DNA from 3 places in the Gordonia sp. L191 genome. Region 1 is predicted to be linked to each of the others. Evidence: predicted binding sites of a transcription regulator. Region 1 holds the regulator's gene; each other region holds the start of a gene.

What was found. Region 1 encodes LexA, which represses DNA repair genes until DNA is damaged. Its sites were predicted from a motif close to CGAACANNTGTTCG; they were not measured.
Region 2: the regulator LexA is predicted to act here: its motif matches at 1,245-1,258, upstream of QNM97_RS02890 (alpha-ketoglutarate-dependent dioxygenase AlkB).
Region 3: the regulator LexA is predicted to act here: its motif matches at 2,808-2,821, upstream of QNM97_RS08655 (SAV_6107 family HEPN domain-containing protein).

What each region holds. Positions count from the first base shown of each region.
Region 1 is NZ_CP125996.1:2,794,335-2,798,152, reverse strand. Features, by position in the region: gene QNM97_RS12490 (putative PEP-binding protein) at 1-1,233, shown strand, start outside; gene lexA (transcriptional repressor LexA) at 1,271-2,011, opposite strand; gene QNM97_RS12480 (LysM peptidoglycan-binding domain-containing protein) at 2,220-2,846, shown strand; gene nrdR (transcriptional regulator NrdR) at 2,905-3,411, shown strand; gene hrpA (ATP-dependent RNA helicase HrpA) at 3,385-3,818, opposite strand, start outside.
Region 2 is NZ_CP125996.1:607,328-611,145, reverse strand. Features, by position in the region: gene QNM97_RS02895 (MMPL family transporter) at 1-1,105, opposite strand, end outside; gene QNM97_RS02890 (alpha-ketoglutarate-dependent dioxygenase AlkB) at 1,279-1,917, shown strand; gene QNM97_RS02885 (oxidoreductase) at 1,930-2,805, opposite strand; gene QNM97_RS02880 (adenylate/guanylate cyclase domain-containing protein) at 2,925-3,818, opposite strand, start outside.
Region 3 is NZ_CP125996.1:1,927,344-1,931,161, reverse strand. Features, by position in the region: gene rsmH (16S rRNA (cytosine(1402)-N(4))-methyltransferase RsmH) at 1-342, opposite strand, end outside; gene mraZ (division/cell wall cluster transcriptional repressor MraZ) at 667-1,107, opposite strand; gene QNM97_RS08660 (SCO2097 family morphological protein) at 1,542-1,961, opposite strand; gene QNM97_RS08655 (SAV_6107 family HEPN domain-containing protein) at 2,183-2,650, opposite strand; gene QNM97_RS08650 (GNAT family N-acetyltransferase) at 2,956-3,684, shown strand; gene QNM97_RS08645 (phytoene desaturase family protein) at 3,681-3,818, shown strand, end outside.

The DNA of each region.
Region 1 (3,818 bases):
GAACCGGGGGGCCCCGTGCCCGACGAACCGTCGGTGCTCCTCGCCGACGACCTCGCGCCCGCCGACACCGCCGGCCTCGACCCGAAACTGATCACCGCGCTGGCCACCCGGCTCGGCGGCCCGACCAGTCACACCGCGATCATCGCCCGCCAACTCGGGATTCCGTGCGTGGTGGCGGTCGCCGGTCTCGACGAGGTACCCGCGGGCACACCTGTGCTCGTCGATGGGACGGCGGGAACCGTTGTCGTCCAACCTGATCCGGAGCGCGCCAAGGACGAGGTGGAGCAGAGCCGCCGGGAGGCGGAGGCGATCGCGGGATGGAGCGGGCCCGGACGCACCGCCGACGGCGTGGAGGTGGCCATCCTGGCCAACGTCGCCGACGGCGTCTCGGCGCGCGCGGCCACGGCGTACCCCGTCGAGGGGGTGGGTCTGTTCCGCACCGAACTCGCCTTCCTCGATCGGGCCGACGAGCCGTCGGTGCAGGAGCAGGCAGCGCTCTATCGCGAGGTCATCGAGGCTTTCGACGGCAAGAAGGTCGTCGTCCGGACCCTGGATGCCGGCTCGGACAAGCCACTGAAATTCGTCGATCACGGCACCGAGGCGAATCCCGCACTGGGGGTACGGGGCAACCGGATCGCCGCGACACATCCCGAGATCCGTGCCGGACAACTCGACGCGATCGCCCGCGCCGCGCAGGAGACCGGGACCACGCCCTGGGTGATGGCGCCGATGATCGCCTCGGCCGCCGAAGCCGCCGAATTCGCCGCCGAGGTCCGCGGCCGCGGGCTCGTGGCAGGGGTGATGATCGAGATCCCGTCGGCGGCGATCCTCGCACCGTCCATCCTCGCCGAGGTCGACTTCGTCTCGATCGGCACCAACGACCTGACGCAGTACACGATGGCCGCCGACCGGATGTCGGCCGAACTCGCCGGGCTCACCGACCCGTGGCAGCCTGCCGTGCTCTCGCTGATCGCCGGTGTCGCCGAGGCCGGCACCCGCAGCGAGACCCCGGTGGGGGTGTGCGGCGAGGCCGCCGCCGACCCGCTGCTCGCGTGTGTTCTCGTCGGACTCGGCGTCACCTCGCTGTCGAGTGCCCCGGCCGCGGCGCCCGCGGTGGGGGCGAAGCTCGCCGAGGTCGACCTCGAGGCGTGTCGCTCCGCCGCCCGTGCCGCACTGGCCACCGCATCACCGGCCGATGCGCGTACCGCGGCAGCCGAAGCGTTGCGCGGCTGAGCGATCCGACCGAACGGTCCGGCGCGGGTGACTCCGCTCAGATGCGGCGCATCACCGTGACGACCTTGCCCAGGATCGCGGCGTCGTCGCCGGGGATGGGCTCGAACAGGTCGTTGTGCGGCATCAGCCACACATGACCGTCCTTGCGCTTGAAGGTCTTGACCGTCGCCTCGCCGTCGATCATCGCTGCGACGATGTCGCCGTTGTCGGCGACGTTCTGCTGCCGTACGACCACCCAGTCGCCGTCGCAGATGGCCGCGTCGATCATCGACTCGCCGACGACGCGCAACAGGAACAGCGACCCGTCGCCCACGAGTTCACGCGGCAGCGGGAAGACGTCCTCGACGGCCTCCTCGGCCAGGATCGGTCCGCCGGCCGCGATGCGCCCCAGGACCGGCACGAACGTCGGCGTGGGGAGATTCGACGCATTCGGATTGTCGTCGGTGGGTGTGGGATCGCCGTCCTGGACGTTCACCGCACGGGGCCGGTTGTGGTCGCGTTTGAGCAGACCCTTGCGCTCGAGGGTCCGCAGCTGGTGTGCGACCGATGAGGTCGACGCCAGGCCGACGGCGTCGCCGATCTCGCGAATGCTCGGCGGATATCCCCGCTCGCGCACGGACTTGCGGATCACGTCGAGCACGCCCTTCTGGCGTGGGGTGAGCGCGGCCTCGACGGCCGCCGGATCGATCGGGCCGGTCGCGACGGTCTCGTCGGAGTCGTCCGAGTCGGTGACGGTGGTCGCCTCGGGGTCGGACGAACGGCCCTTCTTCTCACTCATGGGGTTCGCATCCTTTCGGTCGGTGCGCACGTCCTGCCGGAGTACGCCCTGGTTGACGGGCCCTGTGGAGAGCTGAACACCGGCCAGGGTAGCCGAGGCGACAGGCAACCTCAAACATGTGTTCGACGTGTCGCGAGAAATTGTCGGAGCCTCGTGGTAGAACTCGAACATCCGTTCTTCGAATGCATGATCGAGACAGGGAGACACCATGCCGACCGTACTTCTGCCCACCACACCGGGCGCCGACGACCTGCAGGTTCGGTCCCGTCGGACGGCCCACCACACCGCCGCCCGCCGCAGGACATCGATGCCGGCCCGCGCGACCGTCGAACACCGCGTGCTCGAACACCGGTCGTCGGAGCCCAGTCTCCCGGAACGCAGTCTCCCGGAACGCCGTCTCCCGGAACGGCGCACGCTCGAGCGCGAGCCGGCACGCAGGCGACCGGCGTATGCGGGCCCGGCCCGGCCCGGTGTACGCCGCGCTCCGCTGGTTGCGGGTACCCGCTGCTCCTCGCCGGTCGGCCCGCGTGTCACCGCGCATCTCACCGCCCGTCGGACCGGTGCGATGGTGGCTGTGCTCACCGGCGTCGCCCTGGCACTGCTGGTCTGGCTGGTGGCCGTGGCCGGCAGCGATTACCAGCAGTCGACCACCCCGACGCCCACGGCGACCGAGGTCGTGCACGTGCGAGCGGGGGAGTCGTTGAACTCCGTCGCGGCGCGGGTGGCCCCCGATCTCCCGCGGCAGGCCGTCATCGAGGAGATCACGAAGATGAACGAGATGACGGGCAGCGGGCTGCAGGTCGGGCAGGCGCTGCTCGTGCCTGCCTACCGGTGACGTCAGGGGCGGACGATCACACGGTAATTCCGCCGCTGTGGGGCGGTATTGTCGGTGTATGCGCTGCCCGTTCTGCAGGAATGATGACACCAAGGTCATCGACTCCCGAGTTGCCGACGAGGGGCAGGCGATCCGCCGGCGCCGCTCCTGCAGTGCATGCGGTCGCCGGTTCTCGACGGTGGAGACCGCCGTCCTCGCCGTCGTCAAACGCAACGGCGTCACCGAGCCGTTCAGCCGGGAGAAAGTGATGCGTGGGGTCCGGCGCGCGTGTCAGGGCCGTCAGGTCGACGAGGACGATCTCGCGCAGCTCGCCCAGCAGGTCGAGGAGACCGTCCGGGCCTCCGGGGTGGCCGAGATCCCCAGCAACGAAGTCGGATTGGCGATCCTCAAACCTTTACGCGACCTCGATGAGGTCGCCTACCTGCGATTCGCGTCGGTATACCGCTCCTTCGATTCCCTCGAGGATTTCCAGCGCGAGATCGACGACCTGCAGGGCAATCTGACCCACGACCGGACCACTCCTGCGTCCGGCGCAGTGTCAGCCGAGTCCGTCCAGAGTCCGTAGCGCCCGCTTTTCCGAGACCGGGTACCGCGTGCCCAGTCGTTGCGCGAACAGACCGACCCGCAACTCCTCGACCAGCCAGTGCGCCTGGTCGTTGACCGCATCCCGCCTGCCGTCGGGCACTTGCGCGAGCCGCTGATTCCAGCGCTCCACCACCCGATCCAGCGCCTGCATCCCGGCGCGATCCCGCGCGGCAGATGCCGGCAGATGCTCAAGCCGTTCACGCGCGGCGTGGAGATAGCGGGGCACCTGCGCCAGATGCTCACGTGGGGTGGCGGCGACGAAGCCGTCGAACACCAGATGGTCGAGCTGTTCGGCGACGTCGTCGGCGGCGAGTTGTCCCGAATAGGTGTCGATCACCCCGCGCAATGCCACCAATTCCCGCAGCACGTCGACCGCGAGGCGCAGAT
Region 2 (3,818 bases), 2.2 Mb from region 1:
GACCGAAGCGAACGCCGTTGGTGTCGGCGGTCTCGGACTCCTCGGCGTGGCGGATGCCGGGGATACGCGGGGTGAAGACGAAGCGGCCGACCGCCCCGAGCAATGCCGGGATCAGGGTGAGCGCCGCGATCACCGCGATGACCACGGCCACCGCCGCGCCCGCACCCATCTGGGTGATGAGCGGGATGCCCACGACGGTCAGCGCCACCACCGCGATGACCACCGTCAGGCCCGCGAAGACCACCGCGGTTCCGGCGGTGCCGACCGCGCGACCGGCGGCGTCGGCGCGACTACCGCCACGTTTCACCTCGCTGCGATAGCGCGACACGATGAACAGTGCGTAGTCGATCGACACCGCGATACCGAGCATCGTGACGATGCCCGTCGCGGTCTGGTTGATCGTCATGAACTTGGCGCTCAGCGTCACCAGCATCATCGTTAGCGCGACGCCGACGATGCCGGTGACCAGCGGGATGAAGGCCGCGATCAACGCGCCGAACGCGACGATCATCACCACGAACGCCACTGCGAAACCGATCAACTCGGCCTTGCCGCCCTGTTCCATGACCTGGACGAGCGAACCGGTGGCCTCGACCTGCAGTCCGTCGCCGCGATGTTTGGCGAGAACGTCGAGGAGTTGCTGTTTCTGATCGACGGACAGGTCCTGGACGTTCGTGGTGACCCCGACGCTGATCAGACCGACGTGGCCGTTGTCGCCGAGGACCTTCGCGGCCACCGCCGGTTGCGCCTTGGCGGCGACGAGCGGGCTGACGACGGTCTTGGCGTCGGCGACGTCCGGCAGCTTCTGCAGGTCGGCGGCCAGCGCGTTGAGCTGGTCGGCGTGCGCCTCGAGTCCGTTGTCGGCGTACACCACCACCGTCGCCGAACCGCGGGACTGCTGCTCCATGACCTTCGGGAAGTACTGCTGCAACTGGCTGGTCGCGGTACCCGAGTCGGTGCCGGGCAGGTCGAAATCCTGCGCGAACTTGGGTTTGAGTGCGCCGACCAGGCCGGCCACGACGACGAGGGCGAGCAGCCAGGTCGCGATCACCCACCATTTGTGCCGGAACGAGAACCGGCCGAGCCGGAAGAGCAGTGAGGCCATGGCAATCCCCTGGACGTCGATGCGGACGGGTCGTCGATACAGCGGCGCGTCACCCAAAAGTGTGAGTGACTAACACTTGATACTGTGTACTCCGCTTTTTCGGGATGCGCCACCTACTTATGCTGTGTTCCAGGACACCAGAACATGCGTTCGATACGCGCTAGTGTGGGCTCATGAACGTCGGCATGCAGGGTTCGCTCTTCGACCTCACGGGGACCGCCGGAACCGCGCCGAGCCTCGGCGCGCTGGGAACCTCGGTGACCCGCCGCGAACTGTCCGACGGCGCCTGGGTCGACCTGCGCCCGGGTTGGATCACCGACTCCCCCACCCTCTTCGACGCCCTGCACGACGGTGCGGCCTGGCGTGCCGAGCGACGGCGCATGTATGACCGCGTCGTCGACGTCCCGCGCCTGGTCGCCACCTATCAGGCACATCATCGCCTGCCCGATCCCCTTCTGGCGCAGGCACGGTCGGAGTTGAGCGCGCACTATCGCGAGGAATTGCCCGAGGGCTTCGCCACGGCGGGCCTGTGCCTGTATCGCGACGGTTCCGATTCCGTGGCCTGGCACGGCGACCGGTTCGGTCGCGGCGCCACCCACGACACCATGGTGGCGATCCTGTCACTCGGGGCGCCGCGGCCACTGGCGTTGCGCCCCAGGGGCGGTGGACCGTCGCTGCGATTCGTCCTGGGCTCGGGCGATCTGCTCGTGATGGGTGGCAGTTGTCAGCGCACCTGGGAGCACGCCGTGCCGAAATGCCCCGGCGTCGGCGCCCGCATCAGCGTGCAATTCCGCCCGCCGGGCGTGTGGTGAGGCTCGCCGGCCCTAGATCGGATAGGCGACGCCGGTGAGCTTCTCCGACTCCGCCCACAGTCCGTCACGGATCGCTCGGTCGTTGGCGCGGCCGCTGAAGGCCGACACCCCGGGCGCCCCACGCATACCGAAGAAGTGGCTCGGCCCGTAGAAGGTGCCGTTGACGACGTCCGACGCGGTCGCGGCATACAGGGTGGGCAGCGCGCCGTCGGCGGCCGACTGCGCAAACAGGTTGCCGATCTTCATCGCCGTGTCCATGAGCGACTCGGTGTGGCCCTGCAGTTCGGTGGCCGCGTAGCCGGGGTGGGCGATCAGCGAGAGCCGGCCGTCGCCGTCCGCGGCGTCGAAACGGTCGGCGAGATCCATCCCGAACATCAGGTTGGCCATCTTGGAGTCGCCGTAGGCCCGCCACCGGCGGTAGCGGCGGTTGTGCCAGCCGAGGTCGGCGGGATCGATACGGCCGAGTTGGTGCAACCCCGACGACAACGTCACCACGCGGTCACCGATCTTGGGCAGCAGCAGTCCGGTCAGCGCGAAGTGGCCCAAATGGTTGGTGCCCATCTGCATCTCGAAGCCGTCGGCGGTGCGCCGCAACGGCAGCGCCATCACGCCGGCGTTGTTGACGAGGACGTCGACGCTGGTGATCCCGTCGGCGAACGCCCGGACCGATGCGAGGTCGGCGAGGTCGAGTGCGGCCACCCGCGCCCGGTCGCCGAGTCCGCGGGCCACGGCATCGGCCTTGGCGGTGTTGCGGCAGGCCATGATGACCTCCGCGCCGGCACCCACGAGGGCCTTGGTGGTCTCGGCACCGAGTCCGGAGTTGGCCCCCGTCACGATGAAGGTCCGACCCGTTTGATCCGGGATGTCGTGCGTCGACCAACCACTCATGGAATGCCCCTTTGTCGCTGCGGTGTACGTCCCTCTCACCCTGCCACGAGATCGTCGAAAGGCGGAGAAGAGCGGGCCGCGAGGTGGCGAAACGTGGTGTCGGTGCGGGCGTCGGCCGCTTACCGCAGGCGCATCAGCCCGGCCGACCCCAGCCATTTCACCGGGCGCAACAGTCCGGAGATCACGTCGCCCACCGTCGGGGCGCTGTCCGGAACGAGATCGATCGGGCCATAGATCTCGGTGGCCTCGCTGCGGCCGCGCACGACGCGTTTACCCAGCATCGTCCAGTGTTGTGCCTCGTCGTCGGCGGCGGCGATGGCCGCGCCGCTCCCGAGCACCGGCACCCGACTGGTCTTGGCCATCTCCGACAGTCGCGCACATTCATTGACCGGGTCGCCGATGACCGTGTACTCGTACCGGCGTTCGGCACCGATGTTCCCGGCGAAGGCGGTACCGAACGACACCCCGATACCCCAGCGGATGTCGAGGGCCTCGCCCAGTCCCCGCGCGAGGTCCCGAGCCGCGGCCAGCGCCGCACCTGCGGGATCGTCGATCGCCACCGGCGCCCCGAACACCGCGAGTGCGGCATCGCCCTCGAACTTGTTGACGAATCCCTGGTGGTCGTCGACGACCTGCGCCACGATCTCGAAGAACTCGTTGAGCAGTTCCGCGGTGTCCTGCGGCCGGCGTTCCTGCGCGATGGTGGTGGAGCCGACGATGTCGACGAGCAGCACGCCGACCTCGGCGTTGGTGCCGTGCAGGCCCATCCCCTTCTCGATCGCGAGTTGCGCGACGGTGTCGCCGACGTGGCGGGCGAACAGCTCTCGCATGCGTTCACGCTCGTCGAGACCGGTGACCATCTCGTTGAATCCCTGCTGCAGCACCCCGAGTTCGGAAGAGTCGTAGACGTCGACGTGGGCGTCGAGGTCGCCGGCATGCACCTTCTCCACCGCGTCCCGCAGCTCGGTGAGCGGGTCGATGAGGGACTGCCCGACGAGGACGATGATGCGGGC
Region 3 (3,818 bases), 870 kb from region 1:
CTGGTCGAGTTGCATCGAGGACACACCGAGATCGAAGAGGGCGGCATCGACGCGGTCGGCGCCTGCTTCGACGAGAACCGCCGGGAGTTCGTCGAATCTGGCCTGGTGGAACGTAATTCGATCCCCGAAGTCGGCCAGGCGTGCAGCGGCGGTGGTCAGCGCCGCGGCGTCCCGATCGATCCCGATGACCCGGACCGACCCGAACTCGCGCAGGATCAATTCGGTGTGCCCGCCGGCGCCGAGCGTGGCATCGACGAACACCGGTTGTGCGACAGTGGAATTCGAGAGAGCGGGGGGATTCGAGAGAGCCGGGCGCAATAGTTCGATGATGCGTCGAGCCATGACGGGCACGTGCCCGTGTTCGCCGGAACGGCGTTCGCCCGAGCGACGCGACGGCGGGGTCTGCGCACCCGCACTGTTGTCGTCGTCCTGCGGTGTCACCGGCCTGCCCCTCCGAGTGCGCCGTCCCCCGAGCGGCCGCACCCGTCGCGCGGGCCGGCCTCGAAGAGGGGCGGCTGTCGTGTGTTGCTTGCGTCGGCTTGTGGTGGAGCGGGGTCCCGACCCGATCGCGCACCTGGCGTTGGGGAAGTACGCCAGGGTCGGACCGGGTCGGGGCCTCGTGCCACCCGAAGCCCTGTGCATCTGTCCTGCACCCACGTTGCGGAGTTAGAGCACCGCGCTCAACGCCGCGGAGTTCGCCGCCGAGAAGTTCTCCTCGTGCTGACTCTGGTAGTCACGCCATGCCTGTGCGTCCCAGATCTCCAGGTGATCGAAGCTGCCGATCACCACACACTCCTTGGACAGTCCCGCGTACTGCCGATGTTCGGCCGCCAGGGTGATCCGCCCCTGCCCGTCGGGCCGTTGCTCATCGGTGCTGGCGAAGAAGTACCGCTGGAAAGCGCGCGCTTCGGGATCGTTGCGCGACGCCTCCATCGTCTTCTCCGCGATCGCATCGAACTCCTCGGCCCGATACACCGACAGGCTGTGGTCCTGGCCGCGTGTGACCATCACCCCTCCTGCCAATGCGTCGCGAAACTTCGCGGGCAACGTGAGTCGCCCCTTGTCGTCCAACTTGGGCGTGTAGGTACCGACAAATCTCGTCGACATGTCGGCACCTCCCGCCCACCGGGTCCGGCGTTCCGGATCGCCTCACCCAGTGACGCCCACAGTACCCCACTTTCCACCACTTTCCACCCCAAAACCGCCCCGATTCCCCACCCGCGGATGAATACGCAGGTCAAGAGCACAATTGAGATCGCGACACGGTAGGTCTCAGCCATGTGGACCGGCGTGGCCCTGCCTGACAGGTGAGGTCTGTGAGGATAATTGTGGCTGGTGAGATCGCGATTCCGGGTGTGGTGGGGCGTGGTGGGGATGCCTGTGGGGCTGTGTGGGGACTCCGGTGGGGCTGTGTGGGGAATCCGGTGGGCCGAGTGGGGGCGGCCCCCGACGTGGACATACGACAGCAGCCGCACACCCGGCGGGGGTGTGCGGCTGCTGTGAGAAATCAGTCGCGGAACCTCAGTGGGTTCGTTGCGGGATCACTCCTGCTCGAACCGGCGATTGAAGCGGTCTTCCATGCGCTCGGTGAACTTGCGCTTGGGCGTCGCGGCCTTCGATCCGCGCCCTCCGGACCCACGTCCGCCCGGGCCGCGATCGGCCGACGGCGGCGCTCCCTTGCCGGGTAGCCCGCCCCACAGCGCCAGCAGTGCGGCGGCGAACATGACGAGGAAGCCGACGAGACTCAGGATGGGGAAACCACCCACGTCGAGCCCGATGATGGGTCCCACGATCAACAGCGCCAGACCGAGGACGAAAACGACGGCCGCCTGGATGCGGCGACGACCGGTCGACCGCCCGAGGCGGCGACGAGTGACGCTGGACGCGAACTTCGGGTCCTCAGCGTACAGAGCGCTTTCGATCTCTTCGAGCATGCGCTGCTCGTGCTCCGAGAGTGGCACCGACCCTCCTTACCTGTAACCGACGAGCCATCGACGAGATGTTCGCCGCGATACTCGCCTGATGACTGTGTTCGCGGCCTACAGCCATGATACGAGGTGATTCCGGCGGCGACCACCATAACCGCACTCGTTGAATCGTTTTTGTGTTCGGGGCCGTTACCGGCGCCGATGCGATGGCGCCGCGCGGCACCGGCTCGGGAGGCCCGACGGGTTACGACACATCACGCAGGATGTGCCAGCGATCCCGATTGCGCGCCATGTCCGCCTTGCTCATAGGCGATCACCACGCCCTCGACGGTGTCGAGGAATGTCAGCACCAGGCGGTGCAGTTCGGCGACGACAACCGGATCGACATGTCGCTCCAATCCGGCCTCGATGTTCATTCGAAGACCAGACCATGCGGCGAAACGTTCGGCCTGTTCGGCCAGGTCCGGCATGATCACCGCCAGACGATTCCATGCGTTCGACGACAAACCGCGCGTCGAGCGGCCGCTGGTCGGCTCACCGATGGCCAGGGCCGCACCGGCAGCCCGCAACGAGGTCAGGTACAGCTGCCGGAAGCGTTCGGCGTCGTCGGTGATCCCGTCGGCGTTCTCGAGAAGGAGATCGGCACGTTCAAGCAGGTCACGCGCGCGCCCGACGACGATCGGATCCACCTCGACCTGTGGGGTCGTTCGACGTGTCATCATGGGCCTCCTCCCGTTGTCGCGGTGTTCGTGGGTCAGGTGGGCCGTGCCGGCCGACCCTTTGGTGTCAACGCGCTCCGAGGGCAGGCGCTTCCCTCGCCCACCGCCGGACCGCGTCGGTCGTCGGGTGGCGGCGAACAGCTTGCGGAGGCACATTCATCGAACACCCGTTCGACGGATTCAATGGTAGTCAGATCTGATCGCCGGGGCAAGGCGTTCGGCAACCCGATGCGCATCACCATGCCCGACGCCACCGACAAAAGGGGGCGGGCATCCGAGCACGGGATCGACAACAGGAAGGACCGCACGTGACGATTCGGATCGCCCGTCTCGACGGACGTGACTGTGCGGTCTGGCTGGGCCCGGCACTCGAGATCTATGTCACAGCGATGAACTATCCCCGCGGAACCGAGATGCATCGCGCCGGACTGTGGCGTGAGCACATCCGCCGACCCGGATGGGAGGCCTACGGCGCGATCGCGACCGTGTCCCCCGCCGAGGACGGCTCGCTGGATCTCGTCCGCCGACGGCTGGACCCGCCCCTGTCCCCCCGCGGCGACGAGGTGCTCGTCGGTATCGCCTACGGCTACCGCGGAGCGCGCGACCAATGGTGGAATCAGCAACTCCGCGCCGGTCTGCGATCGACCGGTCGGGACCCGCGGATCATCGACGAGATCACCGAGGACTACTTCGAGCTGACCGAACTCCACGTCCACCCGAGTGCGCAGGGACATCGGATCGGCGAATGGCTACTGCACCGCCTCCTCGCCGACCGACCCGAACACCACGTCCTGTTGTCCACACCGGAGATCGCCGACGAGGGCAACCGCGCCTGGGCGTTGTACCGGCGCATGGGCTTCGGTGACGTCCTGCGCGGATTCACCTTCACCGGCGACCCGCGCCCGTTCGCCTTCCTCGGGCGACGACTACCCCTCGTCGCACCCACGGTCGTGCCGGGCACCGCCGATCCCATCGTCCCCGGCGAACCCATCGTCCCCGGGCAACCCGTCCCCGGCGAATCCGACCGGACCCGATGACGACGCATCCGGTGGGCGACGCGATCGTCGTCGGCGCCGGTCACAACGGTCTGGTCGCGGCCGCCTACCTGGCCCGGGCGGGGCGTTCGGTGACCGTCCTGGAACGCGACACCATCCCGGGTGGTGCGGTGTCG